Linked DNA regions of Duganella dendranthematis. The protein of the gene in region 1 interacts with the protein of each later gene in a pairwise test. Links are inferred from orthologs where the notes say so. Each region holds a gene or a part of one and is shown in the gene's direction. Other genes may lie near its edges.

What was found.
Region 2: the proteins of HH213_RS15195 (region 1) and ftsA interact in binary tests that used the Escherichia coli proteins (3 or more experiments, as listed by UniProt). The link is inferred for Duganella dendranthematis from one-to-one orthologs.
Region 3: the proteins of HH213_RS15195 (region 1) and ftsZ interact in binary tests that used the Escherichia coli proteins (3 or more experiments, as listed by UniProt). The link is inferred for Duganella dendranthematis from one-to-one orthologs.

Annotation. Positions count from the first base shown.
Region 1 is NZ_CP051684.1:3,337,124-3,340,318, forward strand. What follows is about bases 126-3,061. They hold HH213_RS15195 (rod shape-determining protein), read left to right. Parts: upstream 126-1,039; coding sequence 1,040-2,083; downstream 2,084-3,061. Other genes in these bases: gatA (Asp-tRNA(Asn)/Glu-tRNA(Gln) amidotransferase subunit GatA), read right to left, coding at 126-379; gatC (Asp-tRNA(Asn)/Glu-tRNA(Gln) amidotransferase subunit GatC), read right to left, coding at 482-784; mreC (rod shape-determining protein MreC), read left to right, coding at 2,178-3,061. In the rest of the region: more of gatA, read right to left, coding at 1-125; more of mreC, read left to right, coding at 3,062-3,195. UniProt on the Escherichia coli protein: Forms membrane-associated dynamic filaments that are essential for cell shape determination. Acts by regulating cell wall synthesis and cell elongation, and thus cell shape.
Region 2 is NZ_CP051684.1:3,587,927-3,590,832, forward strand. It holds ftsA (cell division protein FtsA), read left to right. Parts: upstream 1-790; coding sequence 791-2,023; downstream 2,024-2,906. Other genes in the region: HH213_RS16380 (cell division protein FtsQ/DivIB), read left to right, coding at 1-776; ftsZ (cell division protein FtsZ), read left to right, coding at 2,135-2,906. UniProt on the Escherichia coli protein: Essential cell division protein that assists in the assembly of the Z ring. May serve as the principal membrane anchor for the Z ring.
Region 3 is NZ_CP051684.1:3,589,237-3,592,173, forward strand. It holds ftsZ (cell division protein FtsZ), read left to right. Parts: upstream 1-824; coding sequence 825-2,051; downstream 2,052-2,937. Other genes in the region: ftsA (cell division protein FtsA), read left to right, coding at 1-713; HH213_RS16395 (peroxiredoxin), read left to right, coding at 2,134-2,637; HH213_RS16400 (DUF2628 domain-containing protein), read right to left, coding at 2,666-2,937. UniProt on the Escherichia coli protein: Essential cell division protein that forms a contractile ring structure (Z ring) at the future cell division site. The regulation of the ring assembly controls the timing and the location of cell division.

The DNA of each region.
Region 1 (3,195 bases):
CCGAGCCCATGGCGAATTCGTCGCAATTGAGCTTGCCCAGCGTGACCATGCCGGCCGCGCGGAACTTCTCCACCACGGTGGCGTCGAATGGGCTGACGTAATTGGCCAGCATCTTGGAGCCGGCGGTCGAACGCCAGCCGGTGGTGACGAAGATATCCTTGTGGGCGATCGGCACGCCGGTCAGCGGAGTGGCGGTGCCGGCGGCGATGCGGGCATCGGCTTCGGCCGCTTGCGCCAGGGTCAGCGCGCGGTCGACGTGCAGGAAGGCGTTCAGGTCGCTCTGCTCGATGCGGTCGAGGAAGTGGGTGGCCACTTCGGTGGCGGACACCGCTTTGCTTTGCAGGAGGGCGGACAGCTCTTTAATGGTTTTGGTGTGCATGGCGTTTCAGTTTCATTCGTTACAGCGTCGTCCCTGCGGAAGCGGGGACCCATAGAACGCTGGCTCAGCATGGATTCCCGCGCAGGCGGGAACGACATCGTGTCAGTCGATCACTTTCGGCACCAGGTACAAACCGTCCTGGGTCTTGGGGGCGACCGTTTGATAGGCGTCGCGGCGATTTGGTTCGTTGGCGACGTCGTCGCGCAGGCGCAGCGCGATGTTGTTCATGTGGGCGGCCAGCGGATGGCTCAGCGGCGCGACGCCGTCGGTGTCGACCGCCTGCATCTGTTCGGCCAGCGCAAAGATGCCGTTCAGCTGCTCCAGCGCGGTGGCGCTTTGCGCTTCGCTCATCTCAAGTTGGGCCAGTTTGGCAATGCGGGTTACGTCGGATAGGGTCAGGGACATGGCGCGGTTAATTGTGATATTGATAAAAAACTTGAAATTCTGCCTATTCGCCAGCAACCACCGGCGAATGCCGCCTAATTCGCGGTCTCTGGCACCACACTTTTGGGTGGATTTTGGATAAATCGCAGTCAAATTATAAGGTAGAATGGCGGGTTGATGCGTTGTCGGCGCTGAATGATTGCTGCCGCCGCATTTCGGACAGAATTTTTTACTCAACGGATTACGCGCACACCGGTAGCGCCACAGGACACTTTAATGTTTGGTTTTTTACGTCGTTACATTTCCTCCGACCTGGCCATTGACTTGGGCACGGCCAATACCCTGATCTACGTTCGCGGCCAAGGCATCGTCCTTGATGAACCTTCGGTTGTCGCCATCCGCCAGGAAGGCGGCCCAAACGGCAAGAAAACGATCCAGGCAGTTGGTAAAGAAGCAAAACAAATGCTGGGCAAGGTGCCTGGCAATATCGAGGCGATCCGCCCGATGAAAGACGGCGTAATCGCCGACTTCACCGTCACCGAACAGATGCTGAAGCAGTTCATCCGCATGGTGCACGACTCCAAATTCTTCCGTCCTTCGCCGCGCATCATCATTTGCGTGCCGTGCGGCTCGACCCAGGTGGAGCGCCGCGCGATCCGCGAATCGGCGCTGGGCGCCGGCGCCTCGCAGGTGTACCTGATTGAAGAGCCGATGGCCGCCGCAATCGGCGCCGGCCTGCCGGTCTCGGACGCCACCGGCTCGATGGTGGTCGACATCGGCGGCGGCACCACCGAGGTGGGCATCATCTCGCTGGGCGGCATGGTCTACAAAGGTTCGGTGCGCGTGGGCGGCGACAAGTTCGACGAAGCCATCGTCAACTACATCCGTCGTAATTACGGCATGCTGATCGGCGAACAGACTGCGGAAGCGATCAAGAAGGCCATCGGTTCGGCCTTCCCGGGTTCGGAAGTCAAGGAAATGGAAGTCAAGGGCCGCAACCTGTCCGAAGGCATCCCGCGTTCGTTCACGATTTCGTCCAACGAGATCCTGGAAGCGCTGACCGACCCGCTGAACAACATCGTGTCGGCCGTGAAGAACGCGCTGGAACAGACCCCGCCGGAACTGGGCGCCGACATCGCCGAAAAAGGCATGATGCTGACCGGTGGTGGCGCGCTGCTGCGCGATCTGGATCGCCTGCTGATGGAAGAAACCGGCCTGCCGGTGCTGGTGGCGGAAGATCCGCTGACCTGCGTGGTGCGCGGTTCGGGCATGGCGCTGGAGCGCATGGACCAACTGGGCTCGATCTTCTCCTACGAATGATCTGAATAAAACGGGGCCGCCACAAAGCGGCCCCGGTGCTTTACGGTGAGTTGACAGTCTCGTTGGCGCGCGCGCGCCGGATTATTTGGAAGTCATGGAATACAGTCCTCCGCCACTTTTCAAGCAAGGCGCTTCGGCGCGGGTCAAGATGACGGTGTTCGCGTGCATATCGATTGCACTGCTGCTGGTCGACTCGCACATGCGCAGTCTGGAAACAGTGCGTTACTATGCCGGCGCGGTGCTGTCGCCGGTGCAGAAGGTGGCCTTGCTGCCGCGCGACGCCATCTACGGCGTCGGTGATTATTTCTCTACTTTGTCGTCGCTGGAAAAGCAGGTACGCGAATTGAAGACGCAGCAGATCGTCAATTCGCAGGCCTTGCAGCAGGCGCGCCTGCAGTCGGCGGAAAACGCCCAGCTGCGCAAGCTGATGGACGCGCGTGAGCGCCTGCCGGTCAAGTCGCAACTGGCCGAGGTGTTGTACGACGCGCGCGACGCCAACAGCCGCAAGATCATTCTCGATCGCGGTACCCATCATGATGTGGCGCTTGGCCTGCCGGTGATCGATAACCAGGGCGTGGTCGGTCAGGTCACGCGCGTGTTCCCTTTTACTTCGGAAGTGACGCTGCTGTCCGATAAGGAGCAGGCGATTCCGGTGCAGCTGCTGCGCAATGGCTTGCGCTCCGTGGCCTATGGGCGTGGCAAGTCGGGCAATCTGGAATTGCGGTTTACCGCACCGAATGCGGATATTCAGGTGGGCGATGTCGTTGTCACTTCGGGCCTGGATGGTGTGTATCCGGCCGGGCTGGCGGTGGCGCGCGTGACGCAGGTGGAAAACAGCGCCGGCGGTTCGTTCGGCGGCGTGATCTGCCAGCCGCTGGCGGGCATCACCAACAACACGCAGCTGCTGATTCTGATGTCGACGCCGGACATGCCTGCGCGGCCGCCGGAAGAAGTCGAACGCGCACCGCGCAAACACAATAACAAGATGGCGCCGATCAAAGACGCGCCGAAAGAGGGCGAGGGCCAGCCGGCTGCCGCAGGTGCCAATGGCGCCGCTGCGGCCACGCCGGCGCCAAACGGCGCAGCAGGGCTGTTCCCGGTCATGCCGCCAC
Region 2 (2,906 bases), 250 kb from region 1 along the record:
CAACCGCCAGCGGCATCGTTGCGATGACGCTGCTGGCCTGCATAGCAGCCGGCGTGTGGTGGGTGTCGCAGCGGCCGATGTTCAACCTGCGCACCATCCGTATCGAGAGTATCGGGCCGCAGGACGATTTGCGGCATGTGAATCACCTGACGCTGCGTAACAACGCGCTGGGTCGGATCAAGGGCAACTTCTTCACCACCAACCTGGATGCGGTACGCCAGGCGTTTGAGTCGGTGCCCTGGGTACGCCGCGCAACGGTACGCCGCGAATGGCCTGACCAGCTGATCGTGGCGCTGGAAGAGCATGAGGCGTTGGGCACCTGGGGCGAGGATGGCAGGCTGCTGTCGACCAAGGGCGATGTGTTCACCGCCAACCTGGCCGAGGCGGAAGAGGATCACGCGCTGCCGGAGTTTGATGGTCCGGACGGCAGCGAGAAGGAAGTGCTGTCGCGGTACGACGAGTTGCGCAACTGGTTCGCGCCGCTCAAGCTGGTGCCGCAGGCGCTGTCGCTGTCGGGCCGCTATGCGTGGACGGTGAGGCTGGATAACGGAATGAGCGTGGCGCTGGGACGGGAACAGACCAGCACCACGTTGAAGGAAAGGGTAGACCGGCTGGTGGGCATTTATCCGCAGCTGGTGGAGCATCTGCCCAATATAGAAACGATCGACATGCGGTACCAGAACGGTTTGGCGTTGAGCGCGCAGGGATTGAAGATCCCAGCGGAAGGCGCGAAGCCAAAACCATTAGTGAAAAAACCGGACACCAAGCATAACTAGCAGGCAGAGAAGAAATGACTAAAGACGCGAAAAACCTGATCGTCGGCCTCGATATCGGCACCTCCAAGGTGGTGGCCGTGGTGGCCGAGGTGATGGCCGATGGACGCCACGAAGTGATTGGCCTGGGCCAGCACGAATCGCGAGGCCTGAAGAAAGGCGTGGTGGTCAACATCGAAGCGACCGTGGAATCGATCCAGCGCGCGCTGGAAGAAGCGGAGCTGATGGCCGACTGCAAGATCCGCAATGTCTACGCCGGCATCGCGGGCAGCCATATTCGCAGCTTCAATTCGAGCGGCATGGTGGCGATCAAGGACAAGGAAGTGACGGCGACCGACGTAGCGCGCGTCATTGAAACGGCAAAGGCGGTTAACATACCGACCGACCAGCAACTGCTGCACACCGTGCCGCAAGAGTTCATCGTCGACAGCCAGGAAGATGTGCGCGAGCCGATCGGCATGAGCGGCATCCGCCTGGAAGTCAAAGTGCACATCGTCACGGGCGCGGTATCGGCGGTGCAGAACATCGTCAAGTGCGTGCGCCGCTGCGGCCTGGAAGTGTCGGACCTGATCCTGCAACCGATGGCCTCCGCCGACGCGGTGCTGACCGGCGACGAGAAGGAACTGGGCGTGGTGCTGATCGACATCGGCGGCGGCACCACCGACGTTGCGGTGTTCTCCGACGGCGCGATCCGCCACACCGCCGTGATCCCGATCGCCGGCGACCAGATCACCAACGACATCGCGATGGCGCTGCGCACGCCAACCACCGAAGCGGAAGAGATCAAGATCCGCTACGGCGTGGCCAAGCAGGTGCTGGCCGATCCGGGCGAATCGCTGGAAGTGCCGGGTCTGGGCGACCGCGGTCCGCGCAACCTGTCGCGCCAGGCGCTGGCGGCGGTGATCGAACCGCGCGTCGAAGAGCTGTTCGCGATGGTGCACCAGGTGGTGCGCGAGTCGGGTTATGAAGGCGTGCTGTCCTCGGGCATCGTGCTGACCGGCGGCACCGCGATCATGCCGGGCATGGTCGAAATGGCGGAAGACATATTCCTCAAGCCGGCGCGCCTTGGCACGCCGGACTACCGTGGCCAGCTGGCCGACGTGGTGCGCAGTCCGCGCTACGCGACCGTGCTTGGCCTGTTACAGGAAGCGAAAAAGCAGTACCTGCGTGGTCACATCGTCACGCGGCAGGATGGATCGGTAAAGGCAGTCTGGCAGCGCATGAAGGAATGGTTCCTCGGGAACTTCTGAGGCAGGGCACACACAAATTTTTTTATATTAAACCGCAGTTTTCAATCTCCAGTTCTCCTACAATTATGAGGACTGGCGCTTGGAAACCGCATTCTGATAGGGAGTCACATCATGGAGTTCGATATGGTCGATAACGCAGCTTTAGGCACCGTCATCAAGGTCGTCGGCGTTGGCGGTGCGGGTGGCAATGCGGTGCAGCACATGATCAACAAGGGCATGTCGGGCGTCGAGTTCATCGCCGCCAACACCGACGCGCAAGCACTGGCCACCTCGAAGGCCGACAACATCATCCAGATCGGCGAGACCGGCCTGGGTGCAGGCATGAAGCCGGACGTCGGCCGCAAGCTGGCGGAAGAATCGCGCCAGCGTATTGAAGACTCGCTGCGCGGCGCGCACATGGTGTTCATCGCTGCCGGCATGGGCGGCGGCACCGGTACCGGCGCGGCACCGATCGTGGCCGAAGTGGCAAAGTCGCTGGGCGCGCTGACCGTGGCCGTGGTGTCGAAGCCGTTCTCGCACGAAGGCCAGAAGTGCATGGACATCGCCGATGAAGGTCTGGAACAGCTGTCGGCCAACGTCGACTCGCTGATCGTGATCCTCAACGAAAAGCTGGAAGAGATCTACGAAGACGAATCGCTGATCGAATGGCTGCAACACGCTGACGATGTGCTGAATAACGCGGTCGCCGGTATTGCCGAGATCATCAACGTGCCGGGCCACATCAACGTCGACTTCAACGACGTCAAAACCATCATGGGCGAGCAGGGCAAGGCCATGATGGGCACCGCCACCGCCTCCGGCGTGGACCGCGCGCGCATCGCCGCCGAACAAGCCGTGGCCTCGCCGCTGCTGGACGGCGTCGATCTGTCGGGCGCCCGCGGCG
Region 3 (2,937 bases), 250 kb from region 1 along the record:
TGCGCCGCTGCGGCCTGGAAGTGTCGGACCTGATCCTGCAACCGATGGCCTCCGCCGACGCGGTGCTGACCGGCGACGAGAAGGAACTGGGCGTGGTGCTGATCGACATCGGCGGCGGCACCACCGACGTTGCGGTGTTCTCCGACGGCGCGATCCGCCACACCGCCGTGATCCCGATCGCCGGCGACCAGATCACCAACGACATCGCGATGGCGCTGCGCACGCCAACCACCGAAGCGGAAGAGATCAAGATCCGCTACGGCGTGGCCAAGCAGGTGCTGGCCGATCCGGGCGAATCGCTGGAAGTGCCGGGTCTGGGCGACCGCGGTCCGCGCAACCTGTCGCGCCAGGCGCTGGCGGCGGTGATCGAACCGCGCGTCGAAGAGCTGTTCGCGATGGTGCACCAGGTGGTGCGCGAGTCGGGTTATGAAGGCGTGCTGTCCTCGGGCATCGTGCTGACCGGCGGCACCGCGATCATGCCGGGCATGGTCGAAATGGCGGAAGACATATTCCTCAAGCCGGCGCGCCTTGGCACGCCGGACTACCGTGGCCAGCTGGCCGACGTGGTGCGCAGTCCGCGCTACGCGACCGTGCTTGGCCTGTTACAGGAAGCGAAAAAGCAGTACCTGCGTGGTCACATCGTCACGCGGCAGGATGGATCGGTAAAGGCAGTCTGGCAGCGCATGAAGGAATGGTTCCTCGGGAACTTCTGAGGCAGGGCACACACAAATTTTTTTATATTAAACCGCAGTTTTCAATCTCCAGTTCTCCTACAATTATGAGGACTGGCGCTTGGAAACCGCATTCTGATAGGGAGTCACATCATGGAGTTCGATATGGTCGATAACGCAGCTTTAGGCACCGTCATCAAGGTCGTCGGCGTTGGCGGTGCGGGTGGCAATGCGGTGCAGCACATGATCAACAAGGGCATGTCGGGCGTCGAGTTCATCGCCGCCAACACCGACGCGCAAGCACTGGCCACCTCGAAGGCCGACAACATCATCCAGATCGGCGAGACCGGCCTGGGTGCAGGCATGAAGCCGGACGTCGGCCGCAAGCTGGCGGAAGAATCGCGCCAGCGTATTGAAGACTCGCTGCGCGGCGCGCACATGGTGTTCATCGCTGCCGGCATGGGCGGCGGCACCGGTACCGGCGCGGCACCGATCGTGGCCGAAGTGGCAAAGTCGCTGGGCGCGCTGACCGTGGCCGTGGTGTCGAAGCCGTTCTCGCACGAAGGCCAGAAGTGCATGGACATCGCCGATGAAGGTCTGGAACAGCTGTCGGCCAACGTCGACTCGCTGATCGTGATCCTCAACGAAAAGCTGGAAGAGATCTACGAAGACGAATCGCTGATCGAATGGCTGCAACACGCTGACGATGTGCTGAATAACGCGGTCGCCGGTATTGCCGAGATCATCAACGTGCCGGGCCACATCAACGTCGACTTCAACGACGTCAAAACCATCATGGGCGAGCAGGGCAAGGCCATGATGGGCACCGCCACCGCCTCCGGCGTGGACCGCGCGCGCATCGCCGCCGAACAAGCCGTGGCCTCGCCGCTGCTGGACGGCGTCGATCTGTCGGGCGCCCGCGGCGTGCTGGTGAACGTCACCGCATCGCGTGGCCTGAAAGGTAAAGAGATCAAGGAAGTCATGGCGGCCGTGCGCGCGTTTGCGGCGCCGGATGCGTCGATCGCACAAGGTATCGCCTACGACGACGACATGGGCGACAGCATCCGCGTGACCGTGGTTGCGACCGGCCTGGGCAAAGCCAAGAAGCACGTGCAACTGGTGCCGCAGCAGATGCTGCGTACCGGCACCCACAACAGCCCGATGATGCCATCGGCTGCCATGGGTGGCGCGGCGGCGGCGCAAGGTATGTCGATGGGCGCCACCGGCGGCATGGGCGGCGGCGCATCGCCAGCCTTCGACGGCATGAAGGCGCCGGCGGTATGGCGTCGCGAATCGGCTTCCGAGCAGGTGCGCGCGATGGAGAAGAACGGCATGGAAACCTACGACATTCCAGCCTTCCTGCGCAAACAGGCCGATTAAGGCATACTGCCGGTTCTATTCCGGGAAGAGCCGCACCTCGGGTGCGGCTTTTTTTATATTGATACAGATAAAGGAGTCATCCATGACCATCAAAATCGGCGACCAATTGCCAGAAGGCAGTTTGTCCGAATACATCGAAATCGAAACCGAAGGCTGCTCGCTGGGTCCGAACACGTTCAACGTGCAGGACCTGGTCAAGGGCAAGACCATTGCCATCTTCGGCCTGCCAGGCGCGTTCACGCCAACCTGCTCGGCCCAGCACGTGCCGGGTTATGTGCAGCATGCGGAAGAATTCAAAGCCAAGGGCGTGGATGAAATCTGGTGCATCTCGGTCAATGACGCGTTCGTGATGGGCGCCTGGGGCCGCGACCAGAAGGCCACCGGCATCGTCCGCTTCATGGCTGACGGCAACGCCGCATACTCGAAAGCACTGGGCCTGGACGCCGACTTCAGCAAGTTCGGCATGGGCACCCGCTCCCAGCGCTACTCGCTGCTGGTAGTGGACGGCGTGGTCAAGCAATTGAATGTCGAACAGGGCGGCAAGTTCGAAGTGTCGAACGCTGAAACCCTGTTGGGCCAGCTGTAATCAAGACGGCGCCAATGGCGCCGTTTTTTTACCACCAGCCGTTGTCCTTCAAGACCAGCTTGCGATAGTAATCGGTGTTGGAACGCAGCATGCACCATGCCGCTGCTGCGATGTTGACGCCAAATTTCAGTGGACCCAATTCGTTGTCTGGCGACGCCAAATCAATCAGCATGAGTGGCACAAAACCCAGCAGCCAGTAGACGAGCGCTTTGCGCCACATACCTTTGACGAGAAAGTAAAAGGGGCCGAAAAGAAACGCCCAGATATTCCAGGTCATGCGGAAGTGTTCGCCAAAGCTGA